DNA from 3 places in the Rhodoferax sp. GW821-FHT09E07 genome. Region 1 is predicted to be linked to each of the others. Evidence: predicted binding sites of a transcription regulator. Region 1 holds the regulator's gene; each other region holds the start of a gene.

Region 1 (5,248 bases):
CCTCAGCGGTGGTGATGCCATCGTCGAATGGGTGGCCAAGCAGGGCGTGGACAAGGCCAAATTTGTCGAGCAGTACAGCTCGTTCAGCGTGGCTACCAAGGCGACCAAGGCCGCCCAGCTACAAAACGCCTACAAGGTGGAAGGCGTGCCCGCCCTGGGTGTGGCTGGCCGTTACTACACCGATGGCTCCATCGCCGGCAACATGCAGCGCGCGCTGCAGATCGTGGACGCGCTGATCGTCCAAGCGCGTACCGCCCGCTAAAAAACACGCCTCTGCGCGGGCCGCAGAGGCAATCCACAGGGCTAGAATGATTTGTCATTCAACCCCTTTGTGGAGAGTTTCCCCATGGCACATCAGAAGTACCGGCTGGTCACCCGCAGTGATTTTGATGGGCTGGTGTGTGCGGTGCTGCTCAACGAGCTGGACCTGATCGACGAGATCAAATTCGTCCACCCCAAGGACATGCAGGATGGCAAGGTGGAGGTGTCCGACCGCGACATCACCACCAACCTGCCCTATGTGCCCGGCGTGCACCTGGCTTTTGACCACCACGAGTCCGAGACCGTGCGCAACACGGGCGAGCGCCCCAACCACATCATCCTGCCCGACGCCGATTCGGCCGCGCGCGTGGTGTTCGACCACTATGGCGGCGCCAGCCGCTTTCCGGCCCGCTTCCACGACATGATGGAAGCCGTGGACAAGGGCGATTCGGCCCGCTTCAGCCACGACGAGATCATGAACCCCACGGGCTGGGTGCTGCTCAACTACCTGATGGACTCGCGCACTGGACTGGGCCGCTTCCGTGAATTCCGCGTCAGCAACTACCAGCTGATGATGGATTTGATCCAGTACTGCCGCCACCACGGCATTGACGAGATTCTGCAGCTGCCCGATGTGGTGGAGCGCGTGGAGCTGTACTTTGACCACGCCGCCAAGGCCAAGGAGCAGCTGCTGCGCTGCTCCACCGTGCATGGCAACCTGCTGGTGCTGGACCTGCGCAACGAAGACACCATTTTTGCAGTGAACCGTTTCATGGTCTACGCGCTGTTCCCGCAGACCAATATTTCCATCCACGTGTTGTGGGGTCTGCAGAAGCAGAACACCGTGTTTGCCACCGGCAAGTCCATCACCAACCGCAGCTCCAAAACCAATATCGGCGAGCTGATGTTGTCCTACGGCGGGGGCGGCCATGCCAATGCGGGCACCTGCCAGGTGGAGAACGACCGGGCTGCCGAAGTGTTGCAGGCGTTGGTCAAAAAAATTAACGCCGACGGCTGAACCCGCCAAGGCGCGAAATGCGCAAAGCGCTCGGTACAATGGCCGAAGCGCTTTTCGAGCAAGTTTCGTGCCTTTATGAAAAAAACCATCCTGTCTGTGACCGTGTCGCTGGTGTTTGCCAGCGCAGGCGGCCTTGCGTGGGCCGAAAAAGCCGACCGAAACAAGCCCATGAACGTGGAGGCGGATGCCCTGCGCTATGACGACCTGAAGCAGGTCAGTGTCTTCACCGGCCATGTGGTGTTGACCAAGGGCAGCATCCTGATCCGTGGCGCCCAGATTGAGGTGCGCCAGGACCCCGATGGCTACCAGTACGGCGTGGTGACCGGTTCGACCGCCACTCCCGCGTTTTTCCGGCAAAAGCGAGAAGGCCTGGACGAGTTCATTGAAGGTGATGGCGACACCATCGAGTACGACGGCAAGGCCGACACCGTGCGCTTTGTCAAAAAAGCCCAGCTGCGCCGCCTGCGCGGGGCCACGCTGGCCGATGAGGTGACGGGCGCCGTCATCCTCTATGAAAACCTGACCGACAAATTCACCGTGGACGGCGCCCCCAAGACGGCTGCCGCCCCGGCCGGCCGCGTGCGCGCCATGTTGACGCCCAAACCCGAGTCCGAGGCCGCCACGCCGCCCCAGCCCGGCGCCACCCTGCGTGCCACGCCGCAACTTGAGAAGCCCGCCCAGTGAGCGACATTCCCCAAGAAGCCCCGGACACCAGTACCGGGCGGCTGGAAGCCCGGCATTTACAAAAATCCTATGGCAAACGCCAGGTGGTCAAGGATGTCTCGCTGGCCGTGCGCACCGGCGAAGTGGTCGGCCTCTTGGGCCCCAACGGTGCGGGCAAAACCACCTCGTTCTACATGATCGTGGGCCTGCTGCGCGCCAGCGCTGGGGACATCACAATTGATGGCCAGTCCATCGAGCACATGCCCATCCACCGCCGCGCGCGCCTGGGACTGGGCTATTTGCCGCAAGAGGCGTCCATCTTCCGCAAGCTCAATGTGGGAGACAACGTGCGCGCCGTGCTGGAGCTGCAGCGCGACGAGGCGGGCGAGCCGCTCACGTCGGTCGAGATTGAAAAACGCCTGACCGCACTGCTGCAGGATCTGCGTGTGGAGCACCTGCGCGAATCGCCCTCGCTGGCCCTGTCGGGCGGTGAGCGGCGCCGGGTGGAGATTGCACGGGCGCTGGCCACGCGGCCGCGCTTCATCCTGCTGGATGAGCCGTTTGCCGGTATCGACCCGATTGCGGTGATCGAGATCCAGCGCATCATCAACTTCCTTAAGGGACGCGGCATCGGGGTGTTGATCACCGACCACAACGTGCGCGAAACCCTGGGCATCTGCGACCACGCCTACATCATCAGTGACGGCCATGTGCTGGCGCAGGGCACCCCCTCCGAGATCGTGAACAACGCCGATGTGCGCCGCGTCTATCTCGGCGAACACTTCAAGATGTGATGAAGCAGGGTCTTTCCTTACGCGTCTCCCAACACCTGGCGCTCACGCCCCAGTTGCAGCAGTCCATCCGTCTACTGCAGCTCTCCACGCTGGAGCTGAGCCAGGAGGTGGAGCAGATGCTGGACGAAAACCCGTTTCTGGAACTGACCGAGGACCGGGCCGAGCGCGAGGACTTCGGGCTCAGCACCTCCGACGCAACGGTGAGCGAAGGCGATCGGCTGTCAGAGACCGGTGACGCTGAATACGCTCCTAATTCTGTAGCTGACTACGCAACATCCACGGGGGCTGGAGCCTCCAGCGATGAAGAAGCGGCGCCGCTGAGCAGCAGCGACGAACCCAACTGGGAAGGCGACGGCACCACCGAAATGACGCCCGACGATGGCGAGTGGGGTGTGGACGCCAAGGCCAAGGCCAACAACCTGGGTGACGACGAAGAAAAGGACGCCACCGAGCTGGCGCGCTCCACCGAATCGCTGCAAGCCTATCTGCACCGCCAGGCCCTAAGCCTGCGTACCAATGCCACCGATGCGGCCGCGCTGCGCTTTCTCATCGAATCCCTCAACGACGATGGCTACCTGGAAGACCCGCTGGAAGACCTGGCGCGCAGCCTGAACCCCGGCGACGAAGAACAACTGCAGGACCTGGCGCACCACTTCACCGTGGCCCTGGGCCTGCTGCACAGCCTGGAGCCTGTGGGCGTGGGGGCGCGCGATTTGGGCGAATGCCTGCGTCTGCAAGTAGCCCATTTGCTGGCCAATGCCGAAGAAGATGGCGAGCATGACCGCCTGGAGGTGCTGCAGGTCGCGCTGGGCATTTGCCGCCAGCCCATGGATCTGCTGGCGCGGCGCGACATCAAGCGTCTGGTGCAGATGGGTGTGGGCAGCGACACGCTGGTGCGCGAGGCGATTGCGCTGATCGCCCGGCTGGAGCCCAAGCCCGGGCGCCGCTTTGTGGACGTAGAGCGCAACATCATCGTGCCCGACGTGCTCGTGGTGGCCATCGGCAAGGCCGGCGGCATTCCGAAGTTCCGTGTGCAGCTCAACCCCGACGTCATGCCGCGTCTCAAAGTGCACGACATCTACGCCAATGTGCTGCGCAACCACCGTGGTGGCCGCGACGGTGCGGGCCACGCTGCGCTGCAGCAGCGTCTGCAAGAGGCGCGCTGGTTCATCAAGAACATCCAGCAGCGCTTTGACACCATCCTGCGTGTGAGCACGGCCATCGTGGAGCGGCAGAAAAACTTCTTCACCCACGGCGAACTCGCCATGCGCCCCCTGGTGCTGCGCGAGATTGCCGACGAGCTGGGCCTGCACGAGTCCACCATCAGCCGCGTGACCACGGCCAAGTACATGGCCACGCCGTTTGGCACCTTTGAGCTTAAGTACTTCTTTGGCTCGGGCCTGGGCACCGAGAGCGGTGGCAATGCCTCCAGCACCGCGGTGCGCGCGCTGATCAAGCAGTTCATCGCCTCCGAGAGCGCCAAAAAGCCCTTGAGCGACAACCAGATTTCCGACATGCTCAAGGAGCAGGGCATCGAGTGCGCACGGCGCACCGTGGCCAAATACCGCGAGGGCCTGAAGATCGCCCCCGCCTCACTCCGCAAAGCGCTATGAACCAACTGACCCTTTTTCTCCCCTGCGCAGCCGGCGTGGAGGAGTACCTGGCGCCGGAGATTTTGCAGATCACCGGTCTGCCCCCCGGTTGCGTGACCAAGCAGCGTGGCGGCGTGGCCGTGCGCACCTCGTTTGCGCACGCCATGCTGCTCAACCTTTACAGCCGCCTGGCCCAGCGCGTGCTCGTGCTGGTGTCGTACACCGAGTACCGGAGCGAGCAGGACCTGTACCGCGCCGGCCTGCAAGTGCCGTGGGAGCAGTGGTTCACCCCCAAGGAAAGCATCAAGGTCGAGGTGACGGCGCAGCACAGCCCGCTGACCTCGCTGAACTTTGCCGCGCTCAAGGTGAAGGACGCCGTGTGCGACCGCTTCCGCGAGGTGGCCAACGGCGTGCGCCCTGATGTGAACACGCAGTGGCCCGATGTGCGCATCTACGCCCACCTGACCACCGACGCCTGCTCGCTGTACATCGACACCTCGGGCGAGCCGCTGTTCAAGCGCGGCTGGCGCGAAGACAAGGGCGATGCACCGCTGAAGGAAACCCTGGCCGCCGCCATGATTGCCGCCAGCGGCTGGGCCTCGGGGGACGACGACCTGATGCCGCTGTACGACCCCTGCTGCGGCAGCGGCACCGTGGCCATTGAAGCCGCGCAGATTGCCTGCAACATCGCGGCCGGTTCGCTGCGTCGCTTTGCGTTCGAGAAATACCGCCCCTTCCGTTCGCAGGAATGGGCGGACATGAAGGCCGAGGCTGCTGCCAACGTGGTCAAGCCCGATCCGGGCCAGACCGCGCTGATCTACGGCAGCGATGTGTCGCACCGCATGGTGGACTTTGCGCAGCGCAACGCGCAGCGCGCCGGCGTGGCCGATGTGATCGAGTTCCGCGGCGGCGACGCGCTG
Region 2 (5,248 bases), on a different contig from region 1:
TCAATCGCGGCGAGCAGGTCCAGATAGTCTTCCAGGCGCTCCAGCGGCGGCATGAAGATGTACATCACGCCGGACTTTTCGCCCACGGCCTCGGCCTTGGGGCCGCTGGCCCGGCGAGGGTCGCGCACTTCCACACACAGCGCGGTGCGTGTGATCCAGTGGGCGGATTCAAAGCGGCTGGGTGCTTCGGCGTAGCGCGCAGGTTCCGGCTGAAGGGCACTTTGGGCGTTGAGTGCAACGCTGCTGTCTCCATGGCGGGCGGCGCTTGCCGGGGTTTGCAGCTTGCGGCTCGCTTCGGACGCGGCCAGGTTGCCTGCGAGGTAGGGCAGGCCGGTGGGCGACACGCCGCTCGAGCCAGATGCAGACACCTTCACCGCAGGCGCATAGCGCGCGGCAAACGTGGAGTGCTGGGGCAGCGCGCCGCGTTCCACCGTGGGGTCGCGTTCCACCATGTAGGGGTAGTCGGCCTGGCTGACCCAGGGCAGCGAGTCCAGCGGCAGGCGCAAGCCCATGGGCGAGTCGCCGGGCATGAGGTACATGCGCTCGTCGCGGAAGAACCAGGGGCCTGTGGTCCACATGGGGCCGGCCAGTGAGGGGTTCAGGCCTGCCGAGTCCGCCACCTTCAGCGGCAGCACATAGCCCACGGCGGAGTCGAGCTTTTGCTCGAACACGCGGCGCAGGCGGGCGCGTTCCATCTCGTCGTCCAGCTTGGCGTTGAAAGGGTCCACATTGACGGGCAGGCGGCGTTCGCGCCACAGGTAGTACCAGGTGTCCTCATAGCCGGCCTGCACGTACTTGTCGGTCAGGCCCAGCTTGCCCGCCAGGGTGCGGATGAAGTAGCCCGCATCTTCAGCTGTGTAGTGGGTGGGTTTGCGTTCGTCGGTAAACAGCGCGGGGTTGTTCCACACCCGCTGTTTGTCCGCACGCCAGTAGATGTTGAGAGCCCAGCGTGGCAGTTGTTCTCCGGGGTACCACTTGCCCTGGCCAAAGTGCAGGAAGCCGCCCTGGCCGTATTCGTCGCGCAGCTTGTGCACCAGCTCGGTGGCAAAGCCACGCTTGGTGGGGCCCAGGGCATCGGTGTTCCATTCGGCGGCGTCGCGGTCATTCACCGCCACAAAGGTGGGTTCGCCGCCCATGGTCAGGCGCACGTCGTCCGCCACCAGCTCGGCGTCCACCCTGTCGCCCAAGGCCATCACGCTGGCCCATTGCTCGGGGGTGTAGGGCTTGGTGACGCGCGGGGATTCGTAGATGCGGGTGACCTGCATGTGGTGGCTGAACTCGACCTCGCATTTGTCCACGCCGCCTTCGATGGGGGCGGCGCCACTGGGCTGCGGCGTGCAGGCCAGCGGAATGTGGCCTTCGCCCGCCAGCAGTCCGCTGGTGGCGTCCAGACCGATCCAGCCAGCGCCGGGCAAATACACCTCGCACCAGGCGTGCAGGTCGGTGAAGTCGACCTCGGTGCCGCTGGGGCCATCCAACGACTTCACATCGGGGGCGAGCTGGATCAGGTAGCCTGACACGAAGCGTGCTGCCAGCCCGCAGTTGCGCAGCAGCTGCACCAGCAGCCAGGCCGAGTCGCGGCAAGAGCCAGAGCCCAGTGCCAGCGTCTCCTCCGGCGTTTGCACACCAGGCTCCATGCGGATGGTGTAGTCCACCGACTTGTGGACCATGGTGTTGAGGTCGACCAGAAAGATCACGCTGCGCCGCTTGGTGCGGTCGATCTTGTCCAGGTAGGCCTGCACCAGGGGTGTTACCGGGTCCGCGGCCAGGTAGGGCGCCAGCTCCTGCTTGAGCTCGGGGGCGTAGGTGAAGGGAAATTCTTCGGCCTCGGGTTCCAGGAAGAAGTCAAACGGGTTATAGACCGCCATCTCAACCACCAGGTCCACCGTGACCTTGAATTCCTTGGTCTTTTCGGGGAACACCAGGCGACCCTGGTAGTTGGCAAACGGGTCTTGCTGCCAGTTGATGAAGTGGGTGGCGGGCTCGACTTTGAGCGAATACGACACCACCTTGCTGCGGCAGTGGGGGGCAGGGCGCAGGCGGATGACCTGGGGACCGAGATTGACCAGTCGGTCGTAGGTGTAGTGGGTGACGTGGTTCAGCGCTGCGTGAATGGACATGGGCCGGTCTCTCGGTAATCTCACTGGGAAGCCTGTGCAGCGGTAGCTGCACCAACACCATACTAACAATCGATGTTGACAGGGGGTAAAGCAAGTCCTGCGCCATACCGCAGGCCGTCTCGGGAGGTGCTCGGAGCCGGGTTAGCATGCAGCCATGTTCTCTGTCGCCTATCGCACCAGCGCCTGGCCCCGCACGGTGTTTGCGGCGCTGCTGGGCGTGGTGTTGGGGACGGCACTGCAGTTGCTGCAGTCCGAGCTCTGGTCGGCCTGGGTCTACATAGGGCTTGGGTTGCTAGCCCTCGTCGTTTATGCGCAGATAGCTCCTAAAACAATAGCATTGCGGCATGCCGCGAGCGCGGTGTTGCTGGCTGGCATGGCGCTGGGTTTTGGTACCACCGGCCTGCGTGCCGCGGCATTTGCCAGTAGCACCTTGAACCCCAGCCTGGAGGGGGCTGATCTGCGCGTGACTGGCGTGGTGACCGACATGCCCCAGCGCTCGGAGGCGGGCCTGCGCTTTCGCCTGGCCGTGGAGCAGGCGCTGCTGGACGGCAGAGCCGTGGAGGTGCCGGCGCGCATGGATGTGGGGTGGTACGCCGGCGGCTATGCACTGGCGGGTGAGCATGCAGGGTTGCAGCGCGTACCTGCCGAGGTGCAGGCGGGCGAACGTTGGACGCTGACCCTGCGCCCCAAGGCACCCCATGGAGGCATCAACCCCCATGGCTTTGACTTTGAACTGTGGTTGTGGGAGCAGGGCGTGCAGGCTACGGCCTATGTGCGGGCGGGCGACAAAGATGTGCCGCCCCAGCGCCTGGCCCAGACCTGGAGCGCCCCGGTGGCGCTGGCGCGGCAGGTACTGCGCGACCGCATTCTGGCGGCAGTGTCCGACAGGCGCGCCGCCGGGCTCATGGCCGCCCTGGTGGTGGGGGATCAGGCCGCGGTGGACCGCAGTGACTGGGATGTGTTCCGGGCCACGGGCGTCAGCCACCTGGTCTCCATCTCCGGGCTCCACATCACCATGTTTGCCTGGGGGGCGGCGTGGCTCACGGGTTGGCTGTGGCGGCGCTCACGGCGCCTGTGCCTGGCGGTGCCTGCGCCGTCTGCTGCGCTGGTTGGCGGGGTGCTGCTGGCCAGTGCCTATGCGGTGTTTGCCGGCTGGGGCGTGCCCGCGCAGCGCACCTGCCTGATGCTGGCCACTGTGACCCTGCTGCGCCTCTCGGGCGCGCGCTGGCCATGGCCGCTGGTGTGGATGCTGGCCTGCGCCGTGGTGGTGGCGCTTGACCCGTGGGCGCTGTTGCAGGCCGGGTTCTGGCTTAGCTTTGTCGCGGTGGGCGTGCTGTTTGCTACAGATTCAGGAGCTGCTCGTAAAGAAGATACGGGGGCTGCCGGCCGATTTGGCTCCAAGGTATGGGCCATGCTGCGGGAACAATGGGTCATCACGCTGGCATTGGCGCCGCTGACCTTGCTGCTGTTTGGGCAACTGTCCGTGGTGGGGCTGGTGGCCAATTTGCTGGCGATTCCGTGGGTCACGCTGGTGGTGACGCCGTTGGCCATGCTGGGGGCGCTGGTGCCGGGGCTGTGGGATGGCGCCGTGTGGGCCATCGCCTTGTTGTGGCAGTGGCTGGCCTGGTTGGCAACGTGGCCGGGTGCGGCGCTGACGCTTCCTCTGCCACCCCCGGGGTTGGGGCTTGTGGCGGTGATCGGTGGCATTGTGTTGGTGCTACCCGTGCCCTGGCAGGTGCGGGCGTTGGGTGTTCCGCTGGTGTTGGTCACGCTGCTGTGGCGCCCGGCCTTGCCGGCTCCTGGTCAGTTCGAGCTGTTGGTGGCGGACATTGGGCAAGGCAATGCGGTGCTAGTGCGCACCGCCCAGCACGCGCTGCTGTTTGACGCCGGGCCGCGCTACAGCCTGGAGAGCGATGCGGGCCACCGCGTGTTGGTGCCATTGCTCAAAGCATTGGATGTGGCGCTGGACACAGTGGTACTCAGCCACCGCGACATCGACCACGTGGGAGGTGCCGCCGCTGTGCTGGCCATGCAGCCCGGAGCCGCCTTGCTGAGTTCGATCGAGGCCGATCACCCCCTGCAGCAGTTGCGCACAGCCCAGCGCTGTGAGGCTGGTCAGCATTGGGAGTGGGACGGTGTGCAGTTCGAGGTGCTGAGCCCGCAGCCTGCCGACTATGGGGCCAGCCCGCCGCCCAAACCCAATGCGCTGTCCTGCGTGTTGCGCATCAGCAATGGTGTCCGCACTGCGCTGTTGGTGGGGGACATTGAAGCGGCGCAAGAGGCACGTTTGGTGCAGGCTTGGCAGGGCACCAACCACCTGCATGCTAATGTGTTGCTGGTACCCCACCACGGCAGCAAGACCTCCAGCACACCCGAATTCCTGCAGGCCGTGGCGCCGCAATGGGCGCTGGTGCAGGCCGGGTATCGCAACCGCTTTGGCCACCCTGCGGCACCGGTGGTGGAGCGCTATACACAGGCGCGCATCAATTTGGTGTCATCGCCCCGTTGTGGTGCCATGCGCTGGCACTCGGAGCAGCCCCAAAATGTGGCATGTTCCCGGGAGGAGGATCGTCGTTACTGGCATCATCATGTGCCATAGTGGTGCATAAGCAGAGCGTAGGGGCCGTGGCACTAAGCTTGCATACAGCGTGTTCAGAGAGGTCTTTTATGCGGAAATTCGACGAGATGTACACCCAGCTTCCCTACGAGTTTTTCACTCAGGGCAAGCAGATACGAGACCACTACAAGATTTACGACGAATGGCTGGCGCGCCAACCTGGCGACATGATGGCCAAGCGCCGTGAAGAAGCGGAAATGATCTTCCGCCGCGTGGGCATCACCTTCGCCGTATACGGCGAGAAGGACGAGGATGGCGCTGGCACCGAACGCCTGATTCCGTTTGACCTGATCCCCCGCATCATTCCCGCGCACGAATGGTCCAGCATGGAGAAGGGCCTGACACAACGTGTCACGGCGCTGAACCGCTTCATCCACGACATCTACCATGACCAGGAAATACTGAAAGCCGGCATCGTCCCGCGCGAGCAGATCGAGGGCAATGCCCAGTACCGTCCCGAGATGGTGGGCGTGGATGTCCCCAACAACATCTATTCCCAAATCAGCGGCAT
Region 3 (5,248 bases), on a different contig from region 1:
GTCTCCCAGCCGTCGATGCCTGGCATGGCCAGGTCCAGCAGCACCACATCGGGCTGCAGACCCGCGGCCAGCAAATCCAGACAGTCGTGGCCACTGGCGGCGGTGCGCACCTCAAAGCCCAGCGGCTGCAGCAGGCTCACCAACAGCTCGCGGTCGGCCTCTTCGTTGTCCACCACCAGCACCTTGCGGCGGGCACCCATATAGCCCAAGCGCGGCTTGCGCACAGCTGCGGGCAGGGTCGATTCGACCGGGCCTGCGGGCAAATGCAGCTCGGGCAGGAACAGCCGAACCTGGAACACCGAGCCCTCACCCAGCGCCGTGGTGGCCGACAGCTCGCCACCCATCAGGTCGGTCAGCATCTTGGCAATCGTCAGACCCAGGCCCGAGCCCGCCGTACCACCGGCCGCGCTGGCGCCGCGCGTGAAGGGCTCGAAGATGCGGTCCAAATCCTCCTGCGCCATGCCAGGGCCGGTGTCGCGCACCTCCACCTGGGCCATCTCGCGCGCATAGCGCAAACGCAGCGTCACACTGCCTTGCTGGGTGAACTTGATGGCATTCCCCAGCAGGTTGAAGAAAATCTGGCGCACGCGTTTTTCATCGGCTCGCACCCACTCGGGAATGGTGCCTTGCACCTCGAAGTGGAACTGCAGGCCCTTGGCCGCGGCTTGCAGCTCGAACATACCGGCGATCTCGTGCATGCCGCTGGCGAACTGCATGGGCTTCACATTCAGCGTGAGCTTGCCGCTCTCGATGTGGGCCATGTCCAGCGTGCCTTCGATGAGCGACAGCAAATGCTCGCCCCCGCGCTTGATCACGCTGACCGCTTGCTTGCGGTGTGCCGGGATGGAAGCGTCTTCACCCATGAGCTGCGCGTAGCCCAGGATGCTGTTGAGCGGCGTGCGCAGCTCGTGGCTGATGGCGCTGATGTAGCGGCTCTTGGCCTGGTTGGCAGCTTCGGCGGCCTGCTTGGCACGTTCGGCCAGCAGCTTGGCATCTTGCAAGGCCTCGTCGGTCTGGCGATGCGATTCGATCTCGCGCATCAGCAAATGGGTTTGCCGGTTCGATTCTTCCTGCGCCACCTGGCGGCTCTTGTGCGCCAACACCAGCCACCAAGCCACGATGCCCGACATCAGCATGAGCGCGGCAAACGCCTTGGTAAAGCCCGAGCGCAGCGAGGCCTGCAAGGCGGCCTGTTGTTCAGTCATGGCGGCCAGTGCGCCCAGCTCTTGTGTGTAGAACATGCCAAACACCGTGGCCAGCAGCGGCACGATGATGAGCATGAGCAAGATGAAGTGCCCCAGCCCCGTGTCCAAAAACGGCCACACGGGTTTGGGCAACAGCCAGCGCAGCGCGGCCGACCATTGGGTGGACAGGTTGGCGTGCGGTTTGCACACGTCGCCACAGCGCGCGTCCAGCGTGCAGCACAGCGAACAGATGGGGCCCTGGTAGGCCGGGCAGTGGGCCATGTCGGGGCCCTCATATTCACGCTCGCAGATCACACAGCGGCGCACGGCCAGCCTTGCATAGCTGCCCTGGCTGGATGCATCGGTCGGCTGGCGCGCCAGGTAGTACTTGCCTTTTGTCGCCCAGGCAATCAGCGGCGCCGTGACCATGGCGGTGACCAGCGCCACCACCGCGGAAAAGGCCCGCGCCAGTTCGCCAAAGAAGCCCAGATACGCCGCGATCGACAAACCGGACGCCAGCGCCATCGCGCCCACGCCCACGGGGTTGATGTCAAACAGGTAGGCGCGCTTGAACTCGATGCCCTTGGGCGACAGGCCCAGCGGCTTGTTGATGACAAGGTCGGCCACCACTGCCATGATCCAGGCGATAGCGATGTTGGAGTACAGGCCCAACACATCGCCCAGCGCCTGGAACACATTCATCTCCATGAGCATGAAGGCGATGACGCTGTTGAACAACACCCACACCACGCGCCCGGGGTGGCTGTGGGTCAGGCGCGAGAAAAAGTTGCTCCAGGCCAGCGAGCCCGCATAGGCGTTGGTCACATTGATCTTGAGCTGCGACACCACCACGAAGACGGCCGTGGCCGCCACCGCCCAGCCCAGGGACGGAAACACGTACTCATAGGCCGCCAGGTACATCTGGTTGGGGTCCACGGCGCGGTCGATGGGCACACTGTGCTGGATGGCCAGGTAGGCCAGGTAGGCACCGCCCAGCATCTTGACGACACCCAGCAGTACCCAGCCTGGCCCGCCCACCAGCACGCCCAGCCACCAGCGGCGCCGGTTGGCAGCCGTTTGCGCAGGCATGAAGCGCAGGTAGTCGGCCTGCTCCCCCATTTGGGTAATCAGGGCGATGCCCACCGTCAATGCCGCACCAAACAAGTGCAAATTGAAGACGCCCCCCTGCCCAAGCTCACCACCATAGTGCGTAATGCCGGCAAACACGGCGGGGTCACGCACCAAAACAAAGCCAAACGGCACCACCAGCATCACCAGCCACAGCGGTTGGGTCCAGATCTGCAGGCGGCTGATGGTGGACACGCCGTGGGTGACCAGCGGGATGACGACCAGCGCACAGATCAGGTAGCCCCAGGTGGGGGGAATGTCCAGCGCCAGCTCCAGCGCATAGGCCATCACGGCGGCCTCCAGCGCGAAGAAGATGAAGGTGAAGGACGCGTAGATGAGCGAGGTGAGCGTGGATCCGATGTAGCCAAAGCCCGCGCCGCGGGTCAGCAGGTCCATGTCCACGCCGTAGCGGGCGGCGTACACGCTAATAGGCAGACCGGCCAGAAAGATCACCAGCCCCGTGGCCAGGATGGCCCACAGCGCGTTCACATAGCCGTATTGCACCAGCAGCGTGGCGCCCACGGCCTCCAGAATCAGGAAGGACGAGGCGCCAAACGCCGTGTTGGCCACCCGGAAGGTAGACCACTTGCGGAACCGCTGCGGAGCGTAGCGCAGGGCGTAGTCCTCCATGGTCTCGCTGGCCACCCAATTGTTGTAGTCGCGGCGGATCTTCACCACCCGCTGGGCGGGGGCTTCGGCAGGAGGCGGCAGGGTGGGCGGAGCGTGCACAGCACCAGGGGTGCAGATTTCATGCCACCCGACTGGGGCGTTTGGCGTATAGCGAAAGGCACAGGGATTGCTTACAGTGCAATCTCCAAAAAACCGAATACCGCCATGGAACTCACGCCCCGAGAAAAAGACAAGCTGCTGATCTTCACCGCCGGCCTGCTGGCCGAGCGACGCAAGGCCCGTGGCCTGAAACTCAACTACCCCGAAGCCATTGCCCTGATCAGCGCCGCCGTGATGGAAGGCGCGCGCGACGGCAAGACCGTGGCCCAGCTCATGAGCGAAGGCCGCGCCGTGCTGACCCGCGCCGACGTGATGGACGGCATCGCCGAGATGATCCCCGACATCCAGGTGGAAGCCACCTTCCCTGACGGTACGAAATTAGTCACCGTCCACCAACCCATTGTCTGAACACCCAGCCCACGGAGACTGTATGCGACCCTCATTGAAAAACGCTCTTCTTTTGATAGCTGCTTGCGCAATATCCACGGGGGCTAGCGCCCATACAGGACATGGAACCGAGAGTTTCATGGAAGGCCTGGTGCACCCCTTCGGCCTGGACCACCTGCTGGCCATGTTGGCCGTGGGCGTCTGGTCCGTAGCCGCCCTGCCCGCCCGCCAGGCCTGGCAAGGCCCCGCCACCTTCCTGCTGGCCCTGGTGGCAAGCGCGGTGCTGGGTGCCAGCGGCGTGACGCTGCCCTACCTGGAACATGCGATTGCACTGTCGGTAGTGCTGTTTGGCGCCATGCTCATCGTCGCGGCCACACCCGTGCCCAGAGCCCTGGGCCTGGGGCTCGTCGCCGCGGCCGCCTCGCTGCATGGCCTGGCCCATGGTGCGGAAACACCAGCAACCGGCTTTGCCGGCTACGCCGCCGGGTTCCTGCTGACCACGGCCGCGCTGCATTTGGGCGGCGTGGGTCTGGGCGTGTCCATCCGCCGCCGGCTGGCCGCGCGCAGCACAGTGGTGCTGGGCAGCCTGGGGACCCTGCTGGGCTTTGCCGGCGTGTACCTGTTCACCCAAGTCTGAGGGCCCCGACATGACCCCCGGCGAAATTCTTTGCGACGAGGGCGAGCACGCCCTCAACACCGGCCGCCGCACGTTGACGGTGGTGGTGCAGAACACCGCGGACCGCCCCATCCAGGTCGGCTCGCACTACCACTTTGCCGAGACCAACGGCGCGCTGGGCTTTGACCGCGCAGCCGCACAAGGCATGCGACTGAACATTCCTTCCGGCTCGGCCGTGCGCTTTGAGCCCGGACAGCAACGCACCGTGGAACTGGTGGACCTGGCCGGTGACCGCGTGGTCTACGGCTTTCGCGGCCTCGTACAAGGAAAACTGTAATGGCAACGATTGGACGCCGCGCCTACGCGGAAATTTTTGGCCCCACCACGGGTGACCGTGTGCGCCTGGCCGACACCGGTCTGCTCATCGAGGTGGAGAAGGACTACACGCTGGCGGCAGGTGCCTATGGCGAAGAGGTGAAGTTCGGCGGTGGCAAGACCATCCGCGATGGCATGGCGCAGTCGCAGAAGACGCGCGCGGAAGGCGCCGTGGACTGCGTGATGACCAACGCGCTGATCCTGGACCACTGGGGCATCGTCAAGGCCGACATTGGCTTGAAAGGCGGGCGCATCGTCGCCATCGGCAAGGCCGGCAACCCCGACACCCAACCCGGCGTGGACATCATCATCGGCCCTGGCACCGAGGTCATCAGCTGCGAGGGCAATATCGTCACCGCCGGCGGCATCGACAGCCACATCCACTTCATCTGCCCGCAGCAGATCGAAGAGGCCCTGGCCAGCGGCGTGACCACCATGCTGGGCGGCGGCACCGGCCCGGCCACGGGCACCTTTGCCACCACCTGCACGCCCGGCCCCTGGAACATCGAACGCATGCTGCAGGCGGCAGACGCCTTCCCCATGAACCTCGGTTTCTTGGGCAAGGGCAATGCGAGCCTGCCCGCCGCGCTGCACGAGCAGATCAACGCCGGCGTAATCGGCCTGAAGCTGCATGAAGACTGGGGCACCACGCCCAGCGCCATCAGCAACTGCCTGGACGTGGCCGACGCCACCGACACGCAGGTCGCCATCCACTCCGACACGCTCAACGAATCGGGCTTTGTGGAGGACACCATCGCCGCCACCAAGGGCCGCGGCCTCTGCGCCTTCCACACCGAAGGCGCGGGGGGCGGCCACGCACCCGACATCC

What was found. The regulator sigma-54, encoded in region 1, starts transcription at its own class of promoters, with help from an activator protein. The targets are predictions, from matches to a motif close to TGGCANGNAANCTGCTTT.
Region 2: the regulator sigma-54 is predicted to act here: its motif matches at 2,208-2,225, upstream of AC07OE_RS06330 (transglutaminase family protein).
Region 3: the regulator sigma-54 is predicted to act here: its motif matches at 3,098-3,115, upstream of ureA (urease subunit gamma).

Annotation. Positions count from the first base shown of each region.
Region 1 is NZ_JBWKOP010000009.1:104,642-109,889, forward strand. It holds gene AC07OE_RS18315 (thiol:disulfide interchange protein DsbA/DsbL) at 1-262, shown strand, start outside; gene AC07OE_RS18320 (exopolyphosphatase) at 347-1,279, shown strand; gene lptA (lipopolysaccharide transport periplasmic protein LptA) at 1,355-1,963, shown strand; gene lptB (LPS export ABC transporter ATP-binding protein) at 1,960-2,736, shown strand; gene rpoN (RNA polymerase factor sigma-54) at 2,736-4,349, shown strand; gene AC07OE_RS18340 (THUMP domain-containing class I SAM-dependent RNA methyltransferase) at 4,346-5,248, shown strand, end outside.
Region 2 is NZ_JBWKOP010000003.1:119,290-124,537, reverse strand. It holds gene AC07OE_RS06330 (transglutaminase family protein) at 1-2,120, opposite strand, end outside; gene AC07OE_RS06325 (DNA internalization-related competence protein ComEC/Rec2) at 2,275-4,719, shown strand; gene AC07OE_RS06320 (circularly permuted type 2 ATP-grasp protein) at 4,788-5,248, shown strand, end outside.
Region 3 is NZ_JBWKOP010000008.1:209,254-214,501, forward strand. It holds gene AC07OE_RS17125 (hybrid sensor histidine kinase/response regulator) at 1-3,041, opposite strand, end outside; gene ureA (urease subunit gamma) at 3,147-3,449, shown strand; gene AC07OE_RS17135 (HupE/UreJ family protein) at 3,472-4,065, shown strand; gene AC07OE_RS17140 (urease subunit beta) at 4,076-4,381, shown strand; gene ureC (urease subunit alpha) at 4,381-5,248, shown strand, end outside.